2 regions of the Mycobacterium sp. NGS29 genome follow, and region 2 is predicted to be linked to the other one. Evidence: predicted binding sites of a transcription regulator. Region 2 holds the regulator's gene; the other holds the start of a gene.

Region 1 (9,779 bases), on a different contig from region 2:
CGGTGCGACGCGCCCGGTCCGGATCGAGATTCGCTGCCCAGTACCGCCACAGGGCGGGGGCGTAGGCGGAAAACTCGGGCACTTGAATTCCGCTGCCCTGCAACGCCTTCTGGGTTTCGTCGCTGACGAAGGTGGGGGCCAGGTCGACCACGTCGAGGACTTCGCCGGGAATCCCCAGCTGGGTGGCGGCCATGTTGCGTAGCACCCTGGCACGCCCGGTCGCCCGGAGTACCGAGGTGCCCACCGAGCGGGGCAGTGATCCACGCAGCGGTGGCAGCCCGGCCGCGCGTGCGATCCCGCGATAGATGCCCCGCAGACCGATGGTGGTGGGTGCGGTCAGGTGGAAGGTCTGCTGATCCCGGTCGTCGGCGTGCAGGAGCGCGACGAGTGCGTCGACCACGTAATCGACGGGCACGATGTTGGTGCGGCCGGTGTCGGGCAGCATCAGCGGAGTGAACGACGGCAGCACGGCCAGCTTCGCCAGGACGCCGAAGAAGTAGTACGGCCCGTCGACCTTGTCCATCTCGCCGGTGCGGGAATCGCCGACCACCACCGCCGGTCGGTAGATCCGGTACCGCAGCCCGGGGGTCGCCCGTACCAGCGCCTCAGCCTCGAACTTGGTCTGGTGATATGGGGTCGGCAGCTGCTGGCCGACGTCGAAGTCGTCCTCGGTGTACTCGCCGCGGAAATCACCGGCCACCGCGATCGACGACACGTGGTGCAGGGTGGCGTCGAGTCGCTGAGCCAGCGCGATCACGGCGCGGGTGCCTTCGACGTTAGCGGCGCGCTGCTCGGCCTCGCCCGCGGTGATGTCGTAGACGGCCGCGCAGTGCACCAAGTGCTCGACCCGGCCCAGTTCGGTGACGACCTGATCGGCGAGATTTAGTTCAGGCAGCTCGCCCACCAGCGGTTTCACCCGTTCACCCCACTCCTGGGTGAGCCGCTCGAAGCGGCCGAGCGACTGACGCCGCACCAATACCCACACCTGCGCATCGGGGTGCTGGTCCAACAATCGGGAAACGACGCGGCGCCCGATAAACCCGGTACCGCCGGTAACGACATACCGCATGCAGCCCATCGTGGCGGCACCGGCCGCCCGCGTCAACCGTGCGGGTCAGGTGAAACTGCGCACACCGTCCCAGTCCACCAGCTTCCAGCCGGTGACCGGGTTACCGGTGATGACGACCCGCCCGAGGTTGGGCAGCGGATGGTTGTTGAACAACGTGGTCTTGGGGTTCTTGACGTTCATCAACGTCCAGGCCATGATCGCGGTCCCCTGCGAGAACACGACGGGCTTGCTGTGACCGCTGTCGTAGATCTTGCGCACCGCGCCGGTGAACTCCGAATTGAACTTGGTGCCGCTGATCGAGCCGGGGATGCTGTTCTCCGCGTCGCCTTCGACCCAGCGCACCGGCGCCAACAGGTAGGTGGACGCGGCCATCGACTCGGGCTTGCCGTTGAACCAACCGGCGCTGATGGACTGCAGGCCGCGCAGGATCTCGGCCTGCTTGTTCAGCTCACTGGCCAGCGGCGCCGCGGTCTGCTGGTCCGCGGCCATCGGGGAGGTGTAGATCCAGTCGAAGTCGGTGCGCCCGACCTGATGGGCGAGCTGCTGGGCCTGCGCCTTGCCCTCGGCGGTGAGACTGGGACCGGGCTCTGTGGTGTCGATGATCCCGTCGGCGTTGGCCTGCGACTGGGCATTGCGAATGAAAGTCACGGTGATGTTGCGGGCCTGCGGGCCGCCGCCACCGCATGCTCCGAGGAGTACCGCCGCCACGAGCACGGCTACGACTTTGGGGGCCTGCCCGATCAGGGTGCGCTTCGCCATGGCGATAGCCTGCCCTGCCGACACCGTCGGTGGGAAGGGTTTGCAAGGCTTAGGTCACAGAAATGACGTGATTTAGTGATTTCGGGATGGACAGGAGTCTGCATGGCGATCGACCCCAGCGCGGTCGGAGCGACGACCGAGCCCCAATTGTTCGAGTGGACCGACCGGGACACGCTGCTCTACGCACTCGGTGTCGGCGCCGGAATCGACGAACTACCCTTCACGACCGAGAACAGCCACGACATTCCGCAGCAGGTGCTGCCGACCTATGCGGTGATCTGCTGCCCGGCCTTCGGGGCGGCCGGCAAAGTCGGCAGCTTCAACTGGGCGATGTTGCTGCACGGTTCCCAGTCGGTGCGGTTGCATGCGCCGCTGCCGCCGGCCGGGAAGCTGTCGGTGACCAGCGAGGTCGTCGACATTCAGGACAAAGGTGAAGGCAAGAACGCTGTTCTGATGTTGCGCGGCGTGGGCAAGGATCCCGACAGCGGGACGCTGGTCGCCGAGACGCTGACCAACCTGGTCATCCGCGGCGAAGGCGGCTTCGGCGGCGAGAAAGGGGAACGACCGGCCGCCCCGCAGTTCCCCGACCGCGAGCCCGACGCTCGGGTCGACCTGCCCACCCGCGAGGACCAGGCGCTGATCTACCGGCTCTCCGGGGACCGTAACCCGCTGCACAGCGACCCGTGGTTCGCCACCAACCTGGCCGGCTTCCCCCGGCCGATCCTGCACGGGCTGTGCACCTACGGAGTGTCGGGCCGCGCGCTGGTCGCCGAACTGGGCGGCGGCGTCGCCGCCAACATCACCTCGATCGCCGCGCGGTTCACCAAGCCGGTGTTTCCCGGCGAGACGCTGTCCACCCTGATCTGGAAGACCGAACCGGGCAAGGCGTTGTTCCGCACCGAGGCTCTCGGGGCGGATTGGACCGATGGACCCGCCGCCCGGCTGGTGCTCGATGACGGTGAGGTCGAATACGCGTCTAACGCCTGACGCCGCGGTAGTAGTGGACATAGGCGGCGGCCGGCACCACCACGAACGTGAGCACGATCAACGCGATCGAGAAATAGTTGGCGCCGCCCTGCGCGGTGAGGAACAGGGTGCGGTAGTCGAAGGACACCGCCAACGCGACCGAGATCACCACCGCCGCCACCGGTAACACCCTGTCGGTGAACCGGTTTCGTTTCACCTTCGAGTGTCGTACGGTGTCTCGCGCCAGCGCGATCAGCGCGATCGGAACGACGATGAACTGGACGAAGCGGGCGATCACCGCCAGGCCGGTCAGGTTCTCGATGTCAAAGCGCAGCGCGAGGGGAAACGCCAGCGCCAGGGCCGCGGTGATCCCGAACGCAAGCATCGGGACGCCGAAGCGGTTCTTTCTCGACAGGCGCGCCGGCAGCGTCCGGGTGGCCGACAGCGCGGTCCACAGCCGCGGCGCGCCGAACGAGGCGGCGACATTGATGCCGAACATCGACACCAGGGCGCCGAGGGTGACCACCGTCCGGAAGGCGTCGTTGCCGATGGCCGCGGCCAGTTTCACCGTGTCGGTGGAATGCACGACCCGGTCCGATCCCAACAGCATCGCCACCGTCACCGCCAGCACATAGACGGTGCCGACCGTGAGGATCGAAATCGGGATGGCGCGGGGGAGGTTGCGGTCCGGTTCGTGCATCTCCTCGGCGGCGTTGGCGATCGATTCGAAACCGGTGAATGCATACAGGGCGGCCATCACCGCCAGGATCAATCCTGACACCGTGCTCTGGCCGATCTCGATGAACCCGAACAACGCGTAGGGTGCTGGCGCGAAGACCTCCGGCTGGCCCGCGGTGGCGTAGTTGTTGACGCCACCCGCAACGACGATCCAGAGCCCGCCGAGGATGAAGATCGTCAGCGCAAACACCTTGCCGACCGTGGAGATCCCGTTGGCCCATTCGATGGCCCGGTTGCCGAACAGGTTGATGAGCAGCAACACCAGCATGAAAATGAGGAACGTCAACGTCTTGACGCTGAACAGTTGACTGTCGTTAGCCCAATTTTCATGGGGGAAAACCACTTTCAGCAGTGTCGCGACGAACAACGACGCCAGGACGCCCCAGGCTATGGATGCCACCACGGCATGGGTGACGCCGACGTAGATGCCGATCCGCTGCCCGAAGGCGGCTGTGGTGTAGGCGTAGGACGCGCCGTTGGTTTTGACGTAACGGGCAGCCGTGGCGAAGACGACCGCCATTACCCCGACGAACAGACCGGCCAGCAGGTAGGCCAGCGGCGCCAACGGTCCCGCGAGCCGGATCACCGCGCCCGGAGTCAGGAAGATGCCGGCTCCGATGATCGCGTTGATCCCGAGCATGACAATGCTCCAGAAGCCGAGCTTGCTGATGCCCACCCTCCCTGTTCCTACGACACTGACCCGTCAACAGCCGAGTCGGCGAGCCAGTTCGTCGGTGAACTCGGCAACCTGTGCGGGACTGTCCAGGGCATACCGGGCGGCGGTGGCGCGATCCCCGTCGTCGTTGTGCCGCACCACAATCGGGATGCCGTCATCGCGCACCGCGTCGAAGGCGTCCTCGTCGGTGATGTCGTCGCCGAGGTAGATCGGCACCAACGGTCCGGATCCTGCCTCGTGCAGATGATCGATCACCCACCGCAATGTCCGGCCCTTGTCCCAGTCCAGGTCCGGGCGCAACTCGATGACTTCACGTCCCGTTGTCACGCGCAGCGCGTCGCGTTGACCGGCGGTGCGGACCGCGGCCACCACGTCGCCGATCCGGTCGCGTGCGGCGTTGCGGTAGTGCACGGCGACCCCGAAGCGCTTGTGCTCCACCGTGACTCCGGGGATGTCGCCGAGTTTGTCCCGCAGCTGGGCGGCGGCTTGCTCGAGCACCGGGATGGCCGCTGCCGCTTCCTCGTTCTGGTGGTGGGTGCCGTCGGGCGCCGTCAGTTCGAATCCGTGGCTGCCCGCGTACCAGATGCCGGGCAGGCCCACGCGCCGGGCGACATCGGCGAGGTCGCGGCCACTGAGCACCGCGACCGGACAACGGGCGGCCAGTTGTTGCAGTGCTTCGGATGCACCGGGGGCCGGCTCGGCCGTATCCGGGTCGTTCACGATCTCTGACAGCGTGCCGTCGAAGTCGAAGAACACCGCGGGTCGGCTGACGGTGATCTCGCCGATGGCCCGCAGTGCGTCCGCCAACTCGGACATGCGCCGGTCCCCCTTGCGCACGGCTATCTCGGCGAGGTCGGCGACAACGGCGTCGGCTCCGGGTATCGCGTCGCGGCCAAATCCGATCACGAGCGCGAACCCCGCGTCCCGCGCGACATTGACCCGGGAGGCGTCGGATGCGACAACAGCACATCTACCCCGCGGCACGGCCAGTCGCTCGGCCGACTCGATCACGGGGTTCGGCGTGTAGGTAGCGGTGCGAACGCCCGCCTCACGCATGTCGTTCAGTACCGATTCAGCGAACGGCAGGTCCGTGTCGAAGAGGACCGCGTCGATGCGTCGCGGGTCGATGGTGACCGGCATGTACCCACCCTCTCACGAGGGGGTTGCCGGTCGGGTCAGTGGCGGCGCACTCGCACCGGTGGCGCGGACGGCCGCCACCGGACCGCGGTGCTGGGAACCGAAGGCCTTTTGCGTGGGCGTTCGAACGGCAGCACCGAGCTCCGGCCGAGCGCCAGCAGACGCGTCGTACCCTGTTCGATGCCGGCGGCAAGCTGCTCCAGCTGGGCGGCCGCCTGGTATTCGGCGGTGACACCGAAGATCAGATCGTCGGCGTAGCTCAGCACTGCGACCCCGGTGCTGAGTTGCGGCCCCGTCGGTGGGACCGGCAGCAGGTGCTGCAGTGGTTGACCCAGCAACTGCAACCGGTGCCGTGGTCCGGGCGCCCCAGTGCTCAACGTCACCGCATCGTGTTTGCGGAACCGAGACACCGATTGAATGATGTTGGTGTACAGCGCCCGTGGTGAACGTGCTGGGCGGGGTTGGACCTGCTGCCTCGACCCGGCGTGCACCGCCTGCAGCTGCCGGACGGGATCCTCGAGATCGACGGGGAGGTAGGTCAGCGTCGGGCCGACGGCCCGCAGCGAGTCCGCCCGGGGTTGCTCACCGCGGCTCACCAGCACGGTGCGGAAGCTTTCGGTGATCGCGGCGACGGCGACGTCGTTGGTGCTCACCCCGAACTTGCGGGCCAACCTGTCGACGGCGGCGCGGGGGACGCGCACCGTGCGATAGTGCCGCAGTGTGTTCGCCGGTCCGGCCGGCGCGGGCCAGGTGCTCGCGGCGGCGGCGACGTCGGCGGCAACCCGTGCCGCGATCTTGACCGCGCCGAACGGCAACTGCCACCAGGTGTCGCCGTCGGGTGGTGAAACCGGAGGCCGGGCAACGGCATCGGTGAAGGCAACGGGATCGCCGTCGTCGCAGAGCCGGGTGAGCAGATGCGCCGGCGGGAGGTCGCGCGCAAGGCCGTGGTGGATCTTCAGCAGGATCGCCCACTGGTTGCCCTCGAGGCGCTCGATGATCCAGCACTCCCACGGCGGGCGGCCGGGCTCCAGCGGCCGCTCCAGGGCGTGGGCGATGGCCCGGAACAGCTCGGCGTCGTCACCGGGGGGAGGCAGGGCGACCCGCTGCAGGTGCGGGGTGACGTCCGAACCCGGCTGAATGCGTTCGCTCAGCAAATTCTCGATGACGGTGTGATCGGGCTTGGTCCCGCGGATGACGGCCACCGCTCCCGTCGCCAGATCTGTGTGCCGGTCGTGTTCTGGGATCCGCAGCGGTCCCACGTTCACCATTGTCGTCGTCGTCATGCCAAGCCCCCACCGATGTCTGCAACAGTTGTACCAGTATCCGAGGGGGATGTGCACGCCGGTAGGTCAGCCAGGTTAAGAATGCGTTTATCAGATAAAGAGGGATTTAACTGGGGCGATATCACCGTAGCGCGTCATGTTCGCAAATTGTTTCGGCGGCGTTCCAAAGGTGTTCCGGTGCGGGTTTCGAACTGTTGGCGACGACGTGACACTCGAACATATGTTCGATATACTGGTTCGGTGGGATGGCACAACGGGCCGCCGAGTTGGTCGGAGATGGAGCGGGTTCTCGACGGCAAACCGCGCCATGCGGGCCGGCCGGCCGCGGCTGTGCCGGCTGGTGATGCTCCGTTGTCGCAGAAGCGCGGATCGTATTCAGCAAAATCGGACGGGCGCCGGCGCCGGTCGTCGGTCGCATATGCCGAATTGCATGCGCATTCGGCGTACAGCTTCCTCGACGGGGCCAGCACGCCGGAGGAGTTGGTGGAGGAGGCAGCCCGGCTGGACCTGTGGGCGCTGGCGCTGACCGACCACAACGGCCTGTACGGCGCGGTGCGATTCGCTGAAGCGGCCGTCGAACTCGACATGCGCACGGTGTTCGGCGCGGAATTGTCGCTGAGCTGCCAGGCGCGCACCGAGCAACCGGATCCGCCCGGGCCGCATCTGCTGGTGCTGGCCCGAGGTCCCGAAGGGTACCGGCGGCTGTCGCGGCAACTGGCCACCGCACACCTGGCCGGCGGGGAGAAGGGCAAGCTGCGTTACGACCTCGACGCATTGACCGAAGCCGCCGGCGGCCACTGGCACATTCTCACCGGATGCCGGAAAGGTTCTGTGCGACAAGCACTCTCCGACTCCGGACCCGATGCGGCGCGGCTGGCGTTGGCCGACCTGGTGGATCGGTTCGGGGCACATCGGGTGAGCATCGAACTGACCCATCATGGTCAACCCCTCGACGACGAACGCAATGCGCTGCTGGCCGGGCTGGCGCCGCACTTCGGGGTCGATGTCGTCGCCACCACCGGAGCGCACTTCGCCGATCCGTCCCGGCGCCGGCTGGCCATGGCGATGGGTGCGATCCGGGCCCGGCAGTCCCTGGACGACGCCGAGGGATGGCTGGCACCACTGGGCGGCTCACACCTGCGCTCCGGTGAGGAAATGGCTCAGCTGTTCGCCGAACGGCCCGAGGTGGTGACCGCGGCCGCCGAACTCGGCGAGCAGTGCGCGTTCGGGCTGGCATTGATCGCGCCGCAGCTGCCACCCTTCGACGTACCCGAAGGGCACACCGAGGACAGTTGGCTGCGCGCCCTGACCATGGCGGGTGCGGCCGATCGCTACGGACCGGCCGATCGGGCGAAAAGAGCATACGACCAGATCGAGCACGAACTGAAAATCATTGCCCGACTGAGTTTTCCGGGTTACTTCCTGGTGGTGGACGACATCACCCGGTTCTGTCGAGAAAACGACATCCTGTGTCAGGGCAGGGGATCGGCGGCCAATTCCGCGGTCTGTTACGCCCTCGGGGTGACCGCTGTCGACCCGATAGCCAACGATTTGCTGTTCGAGCGCTTCCTCTCGCCCGCCCGCGACGGCCCGCCCGACATCGACATCGACATCGAGTCCGACCAGCGCGAAAAAGTCATCCAGTACGTCTACGACAAGTACGGCCGGGATTATGCCGCCCAGGTAGCCAACGTCATCACCTACCGGCCGCGCAGTGCGGTGCGCGACATGGCGCGCGCGCTGGGTTTCTCGCAGGGACAGCAGGACGCGTGGAGCAAGCAGATCAGTCACTGGTCGGGGCAGCCCGCCGATATCGAGGGCATTCCCGAGCAGGTGGTAGACCTGGCCAACCAGATCCGGAACCTGCCGCGGCACATGGGTATCCATTCCGGCGGCATGGTGATCTGCGACCGCCCGATCGCCGACGTGTGCCCGGTGGAATGGGCGCGCATGGCGAACCGCAGTGTGTTGCAGTGGGACAAAGACGACTGTGCGGCAATCGGTTTGGTGAAATTCGATCTGCTGGGTCTGGGCATGCTCTCGGCGCTGCACTACGCGCGGGATCTGGTGGCCGAGCACAAAGGCATCAATGTGGACTTCGCCCGGCTCGATCTCTCCGAACCGGCGGTGTACGAGATGCTGTCGCGGGCCGATTCGGTGGGCGTGTTCCAGGTGGAGTCGCGCGCGCAGATGGCTACGCTGCCGCGGCTGCGGCCGCGGGTCTTCTACGACCTGGTGGTAGAAGTCGCGCTGATCCGGCCCGGGCCCATCCAGGGCGGGTCGGTGCATCCCTACATCAAACGTCGCAACGGTGTCGACCCGGTCGTCTACGATCACCCGTCGATGGAACCGGCATTGCGTAAAACGTTGGGAGTACCGCTTTTCCAGGAACAGCTGATGCAGCTGGCGGTCGACTGCGCCGGCTTCTCGGCCGCCGAAGCCGACCAGTTGCGGCGCGCCATGGGCTCCAAGCGCTCCACCGAACGCATGCGACGGCTGCGCGACCGGTTTTACGACGGCATGCGCACCTTGCACGGGGCGCCGGACGAGGTGATCGAGCGGACCTACGAAAAGCTGGAGGCGTTCGCCAACTTCGGTTTCCCGGAAAGTCACGCGCTGTCCTTCGCGTCGCTGGTGTTCTACTCGTCGTGGTTCAAGCTGCACCACCCGGCGGCGTTCTGTGCGGCGTTGCTGCGCGCCCAGCCGATGGGTTTCTATTCGTCGCAGTCGCTGGTGGCTGACGCGCGCCGGCACGGCGTGCTGGTGCACGGTCCAGACGTGAATGCCAGCCTGGCTTTCGCGACGCTGGAGAACGCCGGGCTGGAGGTCCGGTTGGGGCTGGGGGCGGTCCGCCACATCGGCGAAGACCTGGCTGAGAAACTGGTCGACGAGCGAAAAACCAACGGCCCGTTCATCTCCCTGCTGGACCTGACCACTCGACTGCAATTGAGCGTCCCGCAGACCGAAGCGCTGGCGACGGCCGGCGCGCTGGGCTGTTTCGGGATGTCCCGGCGTGAAGGGTTGTGGGCGGCCGGGGCCGCGGCCACCCAACGGCCGGACCGGTTGCCCGGCGTCGGCTCGTCCTCACACATCCCCGCGCTGCCCGGAATGAGCGAACTGGAGCTGGCGGCTGCCGACGTGTGGGCCACCG
Region 2 (9,779 bases):
GATCGGGGCGATCAGGGTCTGACCCGCCGAGACCGCACTGGAATCCAGTGCGTTCAGGTCGCGAATCCGTTCCACGACGTCGCGCACCGGCGCGCCGGGCGCCACCCGGGCAGCGAGGTCTTGCAACGACTCCCCCGGTTCCACCCGCACGACCGCCAGGGCGGCGGGCACCTGCGGCGCCGACTCGGCCGTGCCGTCGTTGACCATGCTGCCGAAGTTCGCCATCAGCCCCAGCCACACGGTGATGACGCCCGCGAGCAGGGCCAGTCCGATCGTGGTGGCCATGCTCACCGGGCGTCTGCGATGTGCGACCGTCGAGCGCGTGACGCCGGTGCCGTAGTAGCGAACGGGCGCCACACCCGGGCGTGCGGGCCCCGGTCTGCTGGATCCACCCTGGCCGGCGCGGTACGAGGGATATTGGCGCACCGGCCGCCCAACAGGCCTGTTCAGGTGGCCCTGCGTGTTCCCGCTGCGATGCGGACCCGCGTAGATGAGTGTCATGCCGTTCCCTCCGGTCGACTACTTATCGCTCGTGTGTTCGACCATAGTCGCTCACGTGTTCGAAACCCGAACATTTGAGCGACGCGTGTCGCACGAGCAAAACGGTAGACCTCACCACCGACAAGGATTTGTCGGTGCAACCAGCTGGGTGACTATCAGATACCCCAACCACGCCGGAGTTACACACTTGTGATTCACTTTATTTCCGCAGATCCCGGCTGTGGCCTGGGCGATGACACGCCCGGTCGAACACATGTTTGAATTTTGAGCCTGGTGCGGTTACATTCAGATCCATGAGCGACAGCAACGACACCGCGGCCGGTTTCGGCCCGGGTAGTGCGAAAGCGACACAAGGCCGGCCACCTGCGGCCGATGTAGCGCTGACCGAGCGGCAGCGCACCATCCTCGAGGTCATCCGTACCTCGGTGACAACGCGGGGCTATCCGCCGAGTATCCGCGAGATCGGCGACGCGGTGGGTCTGACGTCCACCTCGTCGGTCGCCCACCAGTTACGCACCCTGGAGCGCAAAGGCTATCTGCGGCGCGACCCGAATCGCCCGCGCGCCGTCGACGTGCGCGGTGCCGACGATGCGGCAGTGCCCCGTACCGATGTCATCGGCTCGGACGCCCTGCCGGAACCCACTTTCGTCCCGGTCTTGGGGCGCATTGCCGCCGGCGGCCCGATCCTGGCCGAGGAAGCCGTCGAAGACGTGTTCCCGTTGCCCCGCGAGCTGGTGGGCGAAGGGACGCTGTTCCTGCTCAAGGTGGTGGGTGAGTCGATGGTCGAGGCCGCCATCTGCGACGGCGACTGGGTCGTCGTCCGCCAGCAGAATGTCGCTGACAACGGCGACATCGTCGCGGCGATGATCGACGGCGAGGCCACTGTGAAGACGTTCAAGCGAGCGGGCGGTCAAGTGTGGCTGATGCCGCACAACCCCGCGTTCGATCCGATTCCCGGCAACGATGCGATCGTGCTCGGCAAGGTCGTCACCGTGATTCGCAAGGTGTAGCGCGCATCCTCAATCGGCTCTGACGAAGCCGTTGGCGCGCGCGGCGTCTTCGTTGGCGAACCAGATCTCGGCCAGGGTGTCGTGGTACAGCGCGCTGGTGGGCGTGTAGTACAGCCCGAACCGGGCACTGGCCTTGATGGGATAGCCGTCCGGCGCCCGGTACGGGTCGTCGTCGAGCGGCAGATGGATGGTCGGGCGCACCGCGGCGCTGCCTGCTGGCGCGGCGGTCGGCGCTTGGACCTGCGGGGCGGCCCCGAACGGCGTGTCAGGTTCCACGGCATACCCGGCCGGGTCCGCTGCGGCATGTCGACCCTTTCGCAGCTCGGGAACCGCGACGGCATCCGGCGGTGAGGCGAGATCGGGTGACTCGTCGTCCGCATTGCGCCCCGGCTCGGTCACCGGGTAAAACGCGTCCGCATAATCCTCGCTGGACGGCCGGGCCGGCTCCGTTTCCTGGTACTCCACGAACTCCGGGGGTTCCGGGCTCTCCTGAACGTCCAGGGGTTCGGGCACTTCCTCGAACTCCGGCACGTCCGGGACCGGCAGGTACGGCGCATTCGTCTGCGGCACCGACACCTCCGGCGCGAAATCGTCCGGCGCGACTGTCTCCGGCACGACCGGCTCCTCCTCGGCGAGTTCACCAAGAGCGCCGCGCGACACGACGGGGATGGGCGTGGTGCCCACCGCGTCGGGGTCTTCCTCCTCGAACTCCGCCGACCCGTCCGGATTGAAATGCTCTTCGGCGACGTGGCCGTATTCGTCGTCGTCAACACCCTGCTCGGAGCCGGCCTGCGGGACGGCCCCCGCTCTGGACCAGCTGACCCGGCCGGCGGTGGGGTCTGCGTCCGCCTCTGCCTCGACATGCTGGTCGACGGGCGGGAAACGCTCGGAACCGTAATCGATTTCCTCATGCGGCCAGCGGTCATCGGCACCGGGGTCGTATTCCACACCGAGGTCCCGGTCGCGGTCGTACACCGGCGCATCCGGTACTGCGGCGCGGCGCCGACGCAAACCCGACACCACCAACACCGTCATCAGCACCAGCAGCAGCAAAGGAATGGCCGCGATCAGCCACCACCAGTGGAAGGTGAACTTCTTGCCCGCGGGCGCCGACGCCGAATTACTCGGGGTGTTCTGCCCCGACACCTGCAGGCCGGACAGCAGCGGCGCGAGGTTGGCCGGGTCGGTAGTGAACGTGTTCTTGGCGCGGTTCCACGAGATCTTGCCGCCGGTGAACTTCTGCGACACCACGTCGCCGTCCACCGTCTGGTCAGCGACCGGGGCGCCGAGCTTGCCGGTGGCCCCCTTGAGCTTGTCCCAGGCGGCTTTCATGGCTCCGCGCACGACGAAAGCGCCGTGTTCGGGCGTCCAGAAGATCACCGGCTTGTCAGCTGCGGAGAACACAGCGACACGGCTGGCGGGCGTGATGCCGCCGTCGGCCTCGTTGGCGACCGGAAAGCCCAGGTCGCTGCTCACCGGACCACCGACTGCTTCGTACTTCTGCAGGATCGGCCCCTCGACCGCGTTGGCGCCGGTGGCCGGGCTGAAGAAGATCTTGCCGCCGTCGAACTCCTGGGCGATGCCGTCCCCGCCGATCGGCGACTGACTACCCTTCTTGGCGCCCAGCGGTCCGGCAGCGCCACCTGCGGCGCGCCACGCCATGTTGATGGCGGCAGTGGGGTCGATCGCCACCTGCAGACCCTTGAGCTGTTCGGCCAGGTTCGCCGGATTGGTGGTGAACTCCTTGGTCTTGCGGTTCCAGGACACCTCACCGCCGGTGAACTTCTGCGAGGTCACCTCGCCCTCGTAGGTCTCATCGCTGATCGGGGCGCCCAGCACGCCGCCGGAGCTGCCCAGCTTGTCCCACGCCGCGTTCAGGGCGCCGCGCACCACGAACGCACCGTGGTCGGGCGTCCAGAAGATCACCGGGTTGTCGCTGGCGGCGAAGGTACTGACCCGGCTGTCCGGTCCGGCGAGGCCGGGCACTTCATTGATGGTGGGAAAACCCAGGTCACTACCCGCGGGACCACCCAGCGATTCGTATTTCTCCAGGATCGGGCCGAACATGAACTTCGCGCCGGAGGCAGGCGTGAAGTACATCTTGCCGCCGTCGAAGTCCAGCCCGAAGCCGTCCCCGATCGGATAGACGTCGCCTTTGCGGGCGCCCAGCGTCGAGGTGTCGCCACCGGCTTTCTCCCACGCGGCCATCATGGCCGCCTCGGCGTCGCCGATCGGGGACGCCGCAGCGGTCGGCGCCAGCAGCGTCACAGCCAGCGCGGTAGCCGCCAAGCCGAGCAGCGCCCGACCGACCAGCTTGCTCAATTGCCCTCTCCGCCCGTCCACCAAGCCTCCCAGCCGATGCCCCTGCCCACCTGGCGAGCCGGCGGATCGCCCGCCGTGGGCCATTCCCCAGCTACGACCTGCATCGTTGCCGGGCTCGCATAACTTTGCTCTAGCGAACGAGAAATGCGAAGTCAAATTGTAGATATTACGGAAACGGTTATCGACCCGACGTCGAAATGATGCCGGGCCGCGCCCGTGTCGCGAGAGATGGGAGAGCGGCACCTGCGCCTCAACCGAGCGCAGCGGATACGCATTTCGCACGGACCGACGCTACGTCAGGGCTCGATCCGGTCAACGTTCCACATCGAAATTGCGGCCTGCGGCCGCCGACCGTCAGACGCCGAGGCTGCGGCCGATGATCTCTTTCATGATCTCGGTCGTGCCACCGTAAATGGTCTGCACGCGAGCATCGAGATACGCACGGGCAACCGGGTATTCGCGCATGTAACCGTATCCGCCGTGCAGCTGCAGGCACCGGTCGATCAGGTGAACCTGCTTCTCGGTGGAATACCACTTGGCCATCGCGGCCTGCTCGACCGTCAGCTTCTCCTCCAGGTGCAGGGCCAGGAAGTTGTCCACCATCATGCGCACCACGGTGGCCTCGGTGGCCAGTTCGGCCAGCAGGAACCGCGTGTTCTGGAAGCTGCCGATCGGCTTGCCGAATGCTTTGCGCTCCTTCGCGTACTGCACGGTGTCCTCCAGCACCGCCTCCATCGCCGCAGCGGCCATGATGGCGATGTTGATCCGCTCCTGCGGCAGGTTCTGCATCAGATAGATGAAACCCAGACCCTCTTCGCCCAGCAGATTCTCCACCGGCACCTTGACGTCGGTGAAGGACAGTTCGGCGGTGTCCTGCGCGTCCAGACCGATCTTGTCCAGGTGGCGGCCCCGCTCGAAGCCCTCCATGCCGCGCTCGACGACCAGCAGGCTGAATCCCTGGGCGCCCTTCTCCGGGTCGGTCTGGGCGACCACGATCACCAGGTCGGAGTTGATTCCATTGGTGATGAACGTCTTCGACCCGTTCAGGATGTAGTGGTCACCCTCTTTGACGGCGCGGGTCTTGATGCCCTGCAGGTCGCTGCCGGTGCCCGGCTCGGTCATCGCGATCGCGGTGATCAGCTCGCCGGTGCAGAACTTGGGCAGCCACCGCTGCTTCTGCTCTTCGTTGGTCAATTTCAGCAGATAGGGCGCCACCACGTCGTTGTGCAGGCCGAATCCGAGACCGCTGTAGCGCCCGGCCACGGTCTCCTCGGTAACGATCGTGTTGTAGCGGTAGTCGGGGTTGCCACCGCCGCCGTACTCCTCCGGCACCGCCATACCCAGGAAGCCCTGCTTGCCGGCCTCCAGCCAGACGCCGCGGTCGACGATCTTGGCCTTCTCCCATTCCTCGTGGTAGGGAGCGACGTGGCGGTCCAGGAAGGCCCGGTAAGACTCCCGGAACAAGTCGTGCTCGGGTTCGAAAAGCGTGCGCTGGTATTTGACGGCGCTACCCATGCGTATGGCCTCCGGATGTCGGAAAGATGTGTGTCTCTTTCCCCAACATATACCAACCGGGTGGTTGGTCGGTGCCGGAGGTCGTCAGCCGCGTGCCGCGAACTCCGCAAGGGCGGCGGCCAGCGCCACCGGGACCCTGGCCTGGATACGGGTGCCGTCGGTCTGGTGCTCGGCCTGCTGCACCCGCCCGTCGGAGTGCACCCGCGCCACCAGATCGCCGCGGCTGTAGGGGATCACCACGTCCACCGCGGTGTCGGTCGGCACCGCGAGTTCGGCCATCCGGCTCCGCAAAGCGTCGATCCCGTCGCCGGTGCGGGCCGAGACGAACATCGCGCCGGGCAGTTCGTGCCGCAACCTGGCCAGCATCAGGTCGCCGGCCGCGTCAATCTTGTTCACTACCAGCAGTTCTGGCGGCGCATCGCCGTGATGATCCGCGACCACGTCCGAGATGACCTGTCGCACCGCACTGATCTGGGCAAACGGATTGACATCGGAGCCGTCGACCACGTGCACCAGCAGGTCGGCGTCGACCACCTCCTCCAAGGTGGAGCGAAACGCCTCGACCAACTGGGTGGGCAGGTGACGGACGAACCCGACCGTGTCGGTGAGCACGAACGGGCGACCGTCGTCCCATTCGGCGCGGCGGGTGGTGGGTTCCAGGGTGGCGAACAGCGCGTCCTGGACCAGGACGCCGGCGCCGGTCAAGGCGTTGAGCACACTGGATTTCCCGGCGTTGGTGTAGCCGACGATGGCGATCGAAGGCATGTCGGCCTGCAACCGACGGCTGCGTTGGGTGTCGCGGACCTGCTTCATCGCCCTGATGTCGCGGCGCAGCTTGGACATGCGCTCACGGATGCGCCGCCGGTCGGTCTCGATCTTGGTCTCGCCGGGGCCACGCAACCCCACGCCGCCGCCACTGCCACCGGCCCGGCCACCGGCCTGCCGTGACATCGACTCACCCCACCCGCGCAGTCGCGGCAGCATGTATTCCATCTGGGCCAGCGCCACCTGCGCCTTGCCCTCCCGGCTGGTCGCGTGCTGGGCGAAGATGTCCAGGATCAGCGCGGTGCGGTCGATGACCTTGACCTTGACGGCCTTCTCCAGCGCGGTGAGCTGGGCGGGCGACAGCTCGCCGTCACAGATCACCGTGTCGGCGCCGGTTGCGACCACCACTTCACGCAACTCCTGCGCTTTGCCCGACCCGATGTAGGTGGACGGGTCGGGACGGTCGCGGCGCTGGATCAGACCCTCGAGCACCTCGGATCCGGCGGTCTCGGCCAGGGCGGCCAGTTCGGCCAGACTGGCCTGGTTGTCCGACGCGCTGCCCTCGGTCCACACACCGACCAGCACCACTCGTTCCAGCCGCAGCTGGCGGTACTCGACCTCGGAGATATCGGTGAGTTCGGTCGACAACCCGGCGATACGGCGCAGCGCCGATCGGTCTTCGAGCGCCAGCTCACCGAGGCTGGGTTCTGGAATGCCCGTCTCGGGCGAATCTGGATATGTCATAAGCGCTTTCGATGGTGGCACGTCGCGGCGGCTGACGCACCCGAATATCAGACCGGCGAGTCCCACCAGCCGTCGTCGAGCTCGCCGTGGGCCACCAGTACCGAAGGGCCCCGCAGGAAGCTGGTGGCCTCGGTGAGGGTGACGACGACGTCGCCGCCGGGCACCCGGACCGTCAACGTCCCGGTGTCGAGGCCCTCGGCTGCCAACGCGGCGACCACCGCGGCCACCGTTCCGGTTCCGCAGGAACGGGTTTCGCCGACACCCCGTTCGTGCACCCGCATGCAGACCACCCCGTCCGCGGGAGCGGTCAGGATCTCGACGTTCACGCCGTCGGGGAATTGTTCGGCGTCGAAGCCGACCGGGGCCGCCACGTCCAGCGCCGCCAGGGTCGCCGGCGTCAGCTGCGGGTCGACGCAGGCCAGGTGCGGGTTGCCGACGTCGACAGCTACCCCGGTGAAACGTCGCTCCCCGACGAGCGCCTCCCCCGCGCCGGTCCGGTTGGCCTTGCCCGTGTCAACGGTGATGTCGGCGTTGGTGGCATCGACACTGTGCAGGCTCACCTGCCGGGGGCCGGCCAGTGACCCGACGACGAACTCGTCGCGCGATTCCAGCCCGCTGGCCCGCAGATAGTGGGCGAAGACCCGCACGCCGTTGCCGCACATCTGCGCGGTCGAGCCGTCGGCGTTGCGGTAGTCCATGTACCAGTCGTCGGCGCCCACTCCGTCGGGCAGGCGTGCCAGCGCGCCGGCCGCCACAGCGGCGCCACCGGTGGTGACCCGCAGGACCCCGTCGGCGCCCAGGCCCCGGCGCCGGTCGCACAACGCAGCAACCCGGAAGGCGGACAGGTCCGCTCGGCTCTGCACGTCGTGCAGCAGCACGAAGTCATTCTCGGTGCCGTGACCTTTGGCGAAACGCACCAGATCAGGTTACGTGCCGCCAGGCCCGCAACGCCTCATCGACGGCACCCTCGGCGGTCCCGTCGATCCACTGCACCCGGTGGTCGCGACGGAACCAGGACCGCTGTCGTCGTACATAGCGGCGGGTACCGACGAACGTCTGCTCGCGGGCGTCGTCGAGCAACGCGGGCGTCCCGCCGGCATCCAGCGCCGCAAGCACTTGGGCATACCCCAGCGCACGGGACGCGGTGACACCGTCGCGCAGGCCGCGATCCAGCAGCCCGCGCACTTCTTCGACCAGCCCGTCGGTAAACATCGCCTCGGTGCGCTTCGCCAGTCGCTGATCGAGAATCGTTGTCTCACAATCTAATCCGATGATCACCGTGCCCCAGCGGGGGGCACCGATGCGCGGCGCGGACGCGGCGAACGGCTGGCCGGTGAGCTCGACGACTTCCAACGCACGCACGATGCGCCGGCCGTCGGTGGGCAGAATTGTCGCGGCAGCGGCCGGATCACGCTGCGCCAGTTCGGCGTGCAAGCCGCCGACCCCGAGTTCGACGAGCCTTTGCTCCCATCGGGCGCGCACCACGGGATCGGTTGCGGGAAAAGACCAGTCGTCGAGCAACGACTGGAGATAGAGCATCGACCCGCCGACCACCACCGGCACCGCTGACCGGCGCCGGATCGCCTCGACGTCGATGGCCGCGGCCTGCTGATAGTTCGCCACAGTCGCTGTCTCGGTGACGTCGAGGACGTCGAGCTGGTGGTGCGGGATACCGCGGCGCTGCGCGACGGGCAGCTTGGCGGTCCCGATATCCATGCCGCGGTAAAGCTGCATCGCGTCGGCGTTGACGATCTCGGCCGGACCGCCGAGCCGTTCGACGACGTCGAGTGCCAGTTGCGATTTGCCGGTGCCGGTCGGTCCGATGATGGCCAGCGGTCTCACGGCTGCCAGACACCGGCGAAATAGCCCACCCCGTAGGGTGCCCCCCGGTAGAGCTCCTTGACCGTCCGCGGTGCGGTGAGCATCAGGCCGGCCAATGTCGCGAACGCCGCCCGGCCCAAGACCTGATCCGGCAGCCGGGTCAGGGCGCCGACGTCGCCGCCGGCCAGTGCGTCGTCGAGGGCCAGCTGCATGTCGGTGCTGGCGGGGTCGTACCCGCCGGGCGCGCGCGGCGTCAGGGTGTTGACGCCGTCGGCGACCAGCAGCACGCCGGTCGGTTCGGTCGCGCGGTCGATCTCAGCACGCAGCCGGCGGCCGCGGGCCACCGCGGCGCCGGAGTCCTGGCCCGCCGCGCACACCCAGACCGAGGCGCTGCCGTCGGGCCGGACTTGGCCGCGAAGCCAGGCCGCGATCAGCCCGCACAGCGGCATCGTCACCGGCATCGTGCCGTCCGGCCCCAACTGAGCCCGCACGTCGACCCCGAATCCTGCGAAGCTGCCGGTGCATTCCGGACCCAGCACCGCGTCGGCGCTGCCGATGCCCAGGGCGACCCAGCTATCGGGCAGGACTGCCGCGGCCGCGCTCACCGCAGCGCTCAGGTCGGCGATTTCTGCGGCGGCCGCGCCGGCCAGTTCGGGGACCAGCACCGGCGCGGACGGAACAATCGCGATTGCGCTCAGCACGCCCTAAAACTAACTTCTCCAGGCGGCCCCGACCGGTCTACCCGGAGGTCGACCCCAGCGCCGAGCCGTCGGCCGCGCTGACGGTGCCCGTCGGAGGCGGGGTTGATTCGTCGACGTGCGGGGCGTCGCCGCCGGCGTCGGCGACGATCTGCGCAGCTTCGCCGCGGGCCAGCGCCACGGTCGCGACGATCACCATCGCGACCGCCGCGATCAGCACGAATGCCTCCGGGCCGTTGGCCGAGATCGTCTCGCCGAGCACCAGGGTGCCCAGTGTCGCAGCCACCACGGGTTTAGCGACTGTCATCGTCGGCAAAGAGGCGGTCAACGCACCGGCCCGGAACGCGGACTGCTGGAAGATCATCCCGCACAACATCGTGACCAACCAGGGAATGAACTCCGG

Evidence for each region. Region 2 encodes LexA, which represses DNA repair genes until DNA is damaged. Its sites were predicted from a motif close to CGAACANNTGTTCG; they were not measured.
Region 1: the regulator LexA is predicted to act here: its motif matches at 6,842-6,855, upstream of AC5Y5Z_RS04810 (error-prone DNA polymerase).

What each region holds. Positions count from the first base shown of each region.
Region 1 is NZ_JCALDR010000002.1:481,311-491,089, forward strand. Features, by position in the region: gene AC5Y5Z_RS04780 (SDR family oxidoreductase) at 1-1,069, opposite strand, end outside; gene AC5Y5Z_RS04785 (histidine phosphatase family protein) at 1,115-1,828, opposite strand; gene AC5Y5Z_RS04790 (MaoC family dehydratase) at 1,931-2,815, shown strand; gene AC5Y5Z_RS04795 (APC family permease) at 2,805-4,208, opposite strand; gene otsB (trehalose-phosphatase) at 4,236-5,348, opposite strand; gene AC5Y5Z_RS04805 (wax ester/triacylglycerol synthase domain-containing protein) at 5,384-6,628, opposite strand; gene AC5Y5Z_RS04810 (error-prone DNA polymerase) at 6,869-9,779, shown strand, end outside.
Region 2 is NZ_JCALDR010000004.1:292,863-302,641, reverse strand. Features, by position in the region: gene AC5Y5Z_RS07990 (LysM peptidoglycan-binding domain-containing protein) at 1-501, opposite strand, end outside; gene lexA (transcriptional repressor LexA) at 795-1,511, shown strand; gene AC5Y5Z_RS07980 (LGFP repeat-containing protein) at 1,521-3,854, opposite strand; gene AC5Y5Z_RS07975 (acyl-CoA dehydrogenase family protein) at 4,188-5,348, opposite strand; gene hflX (GTPase HflX) at 5,433-6,857, opposite strand; gene dapF (diaminopimelate epimerase) at 6,905-7,774, opposite strand; gene miaA (tRNA (adenosine(37)-N6)-dimethylallyltransferase MiaA) at 7,779-8,699, opposite strand; gene AC5Y5Z_RS07955 (class III extradiol ring-cleavage dioxygenase family protein) at 8,696-9,379, opposite strand; gene AC5Y5Z_RS07950 (DMT family transporter) at 9,417-9,779, opposite strand, start outside.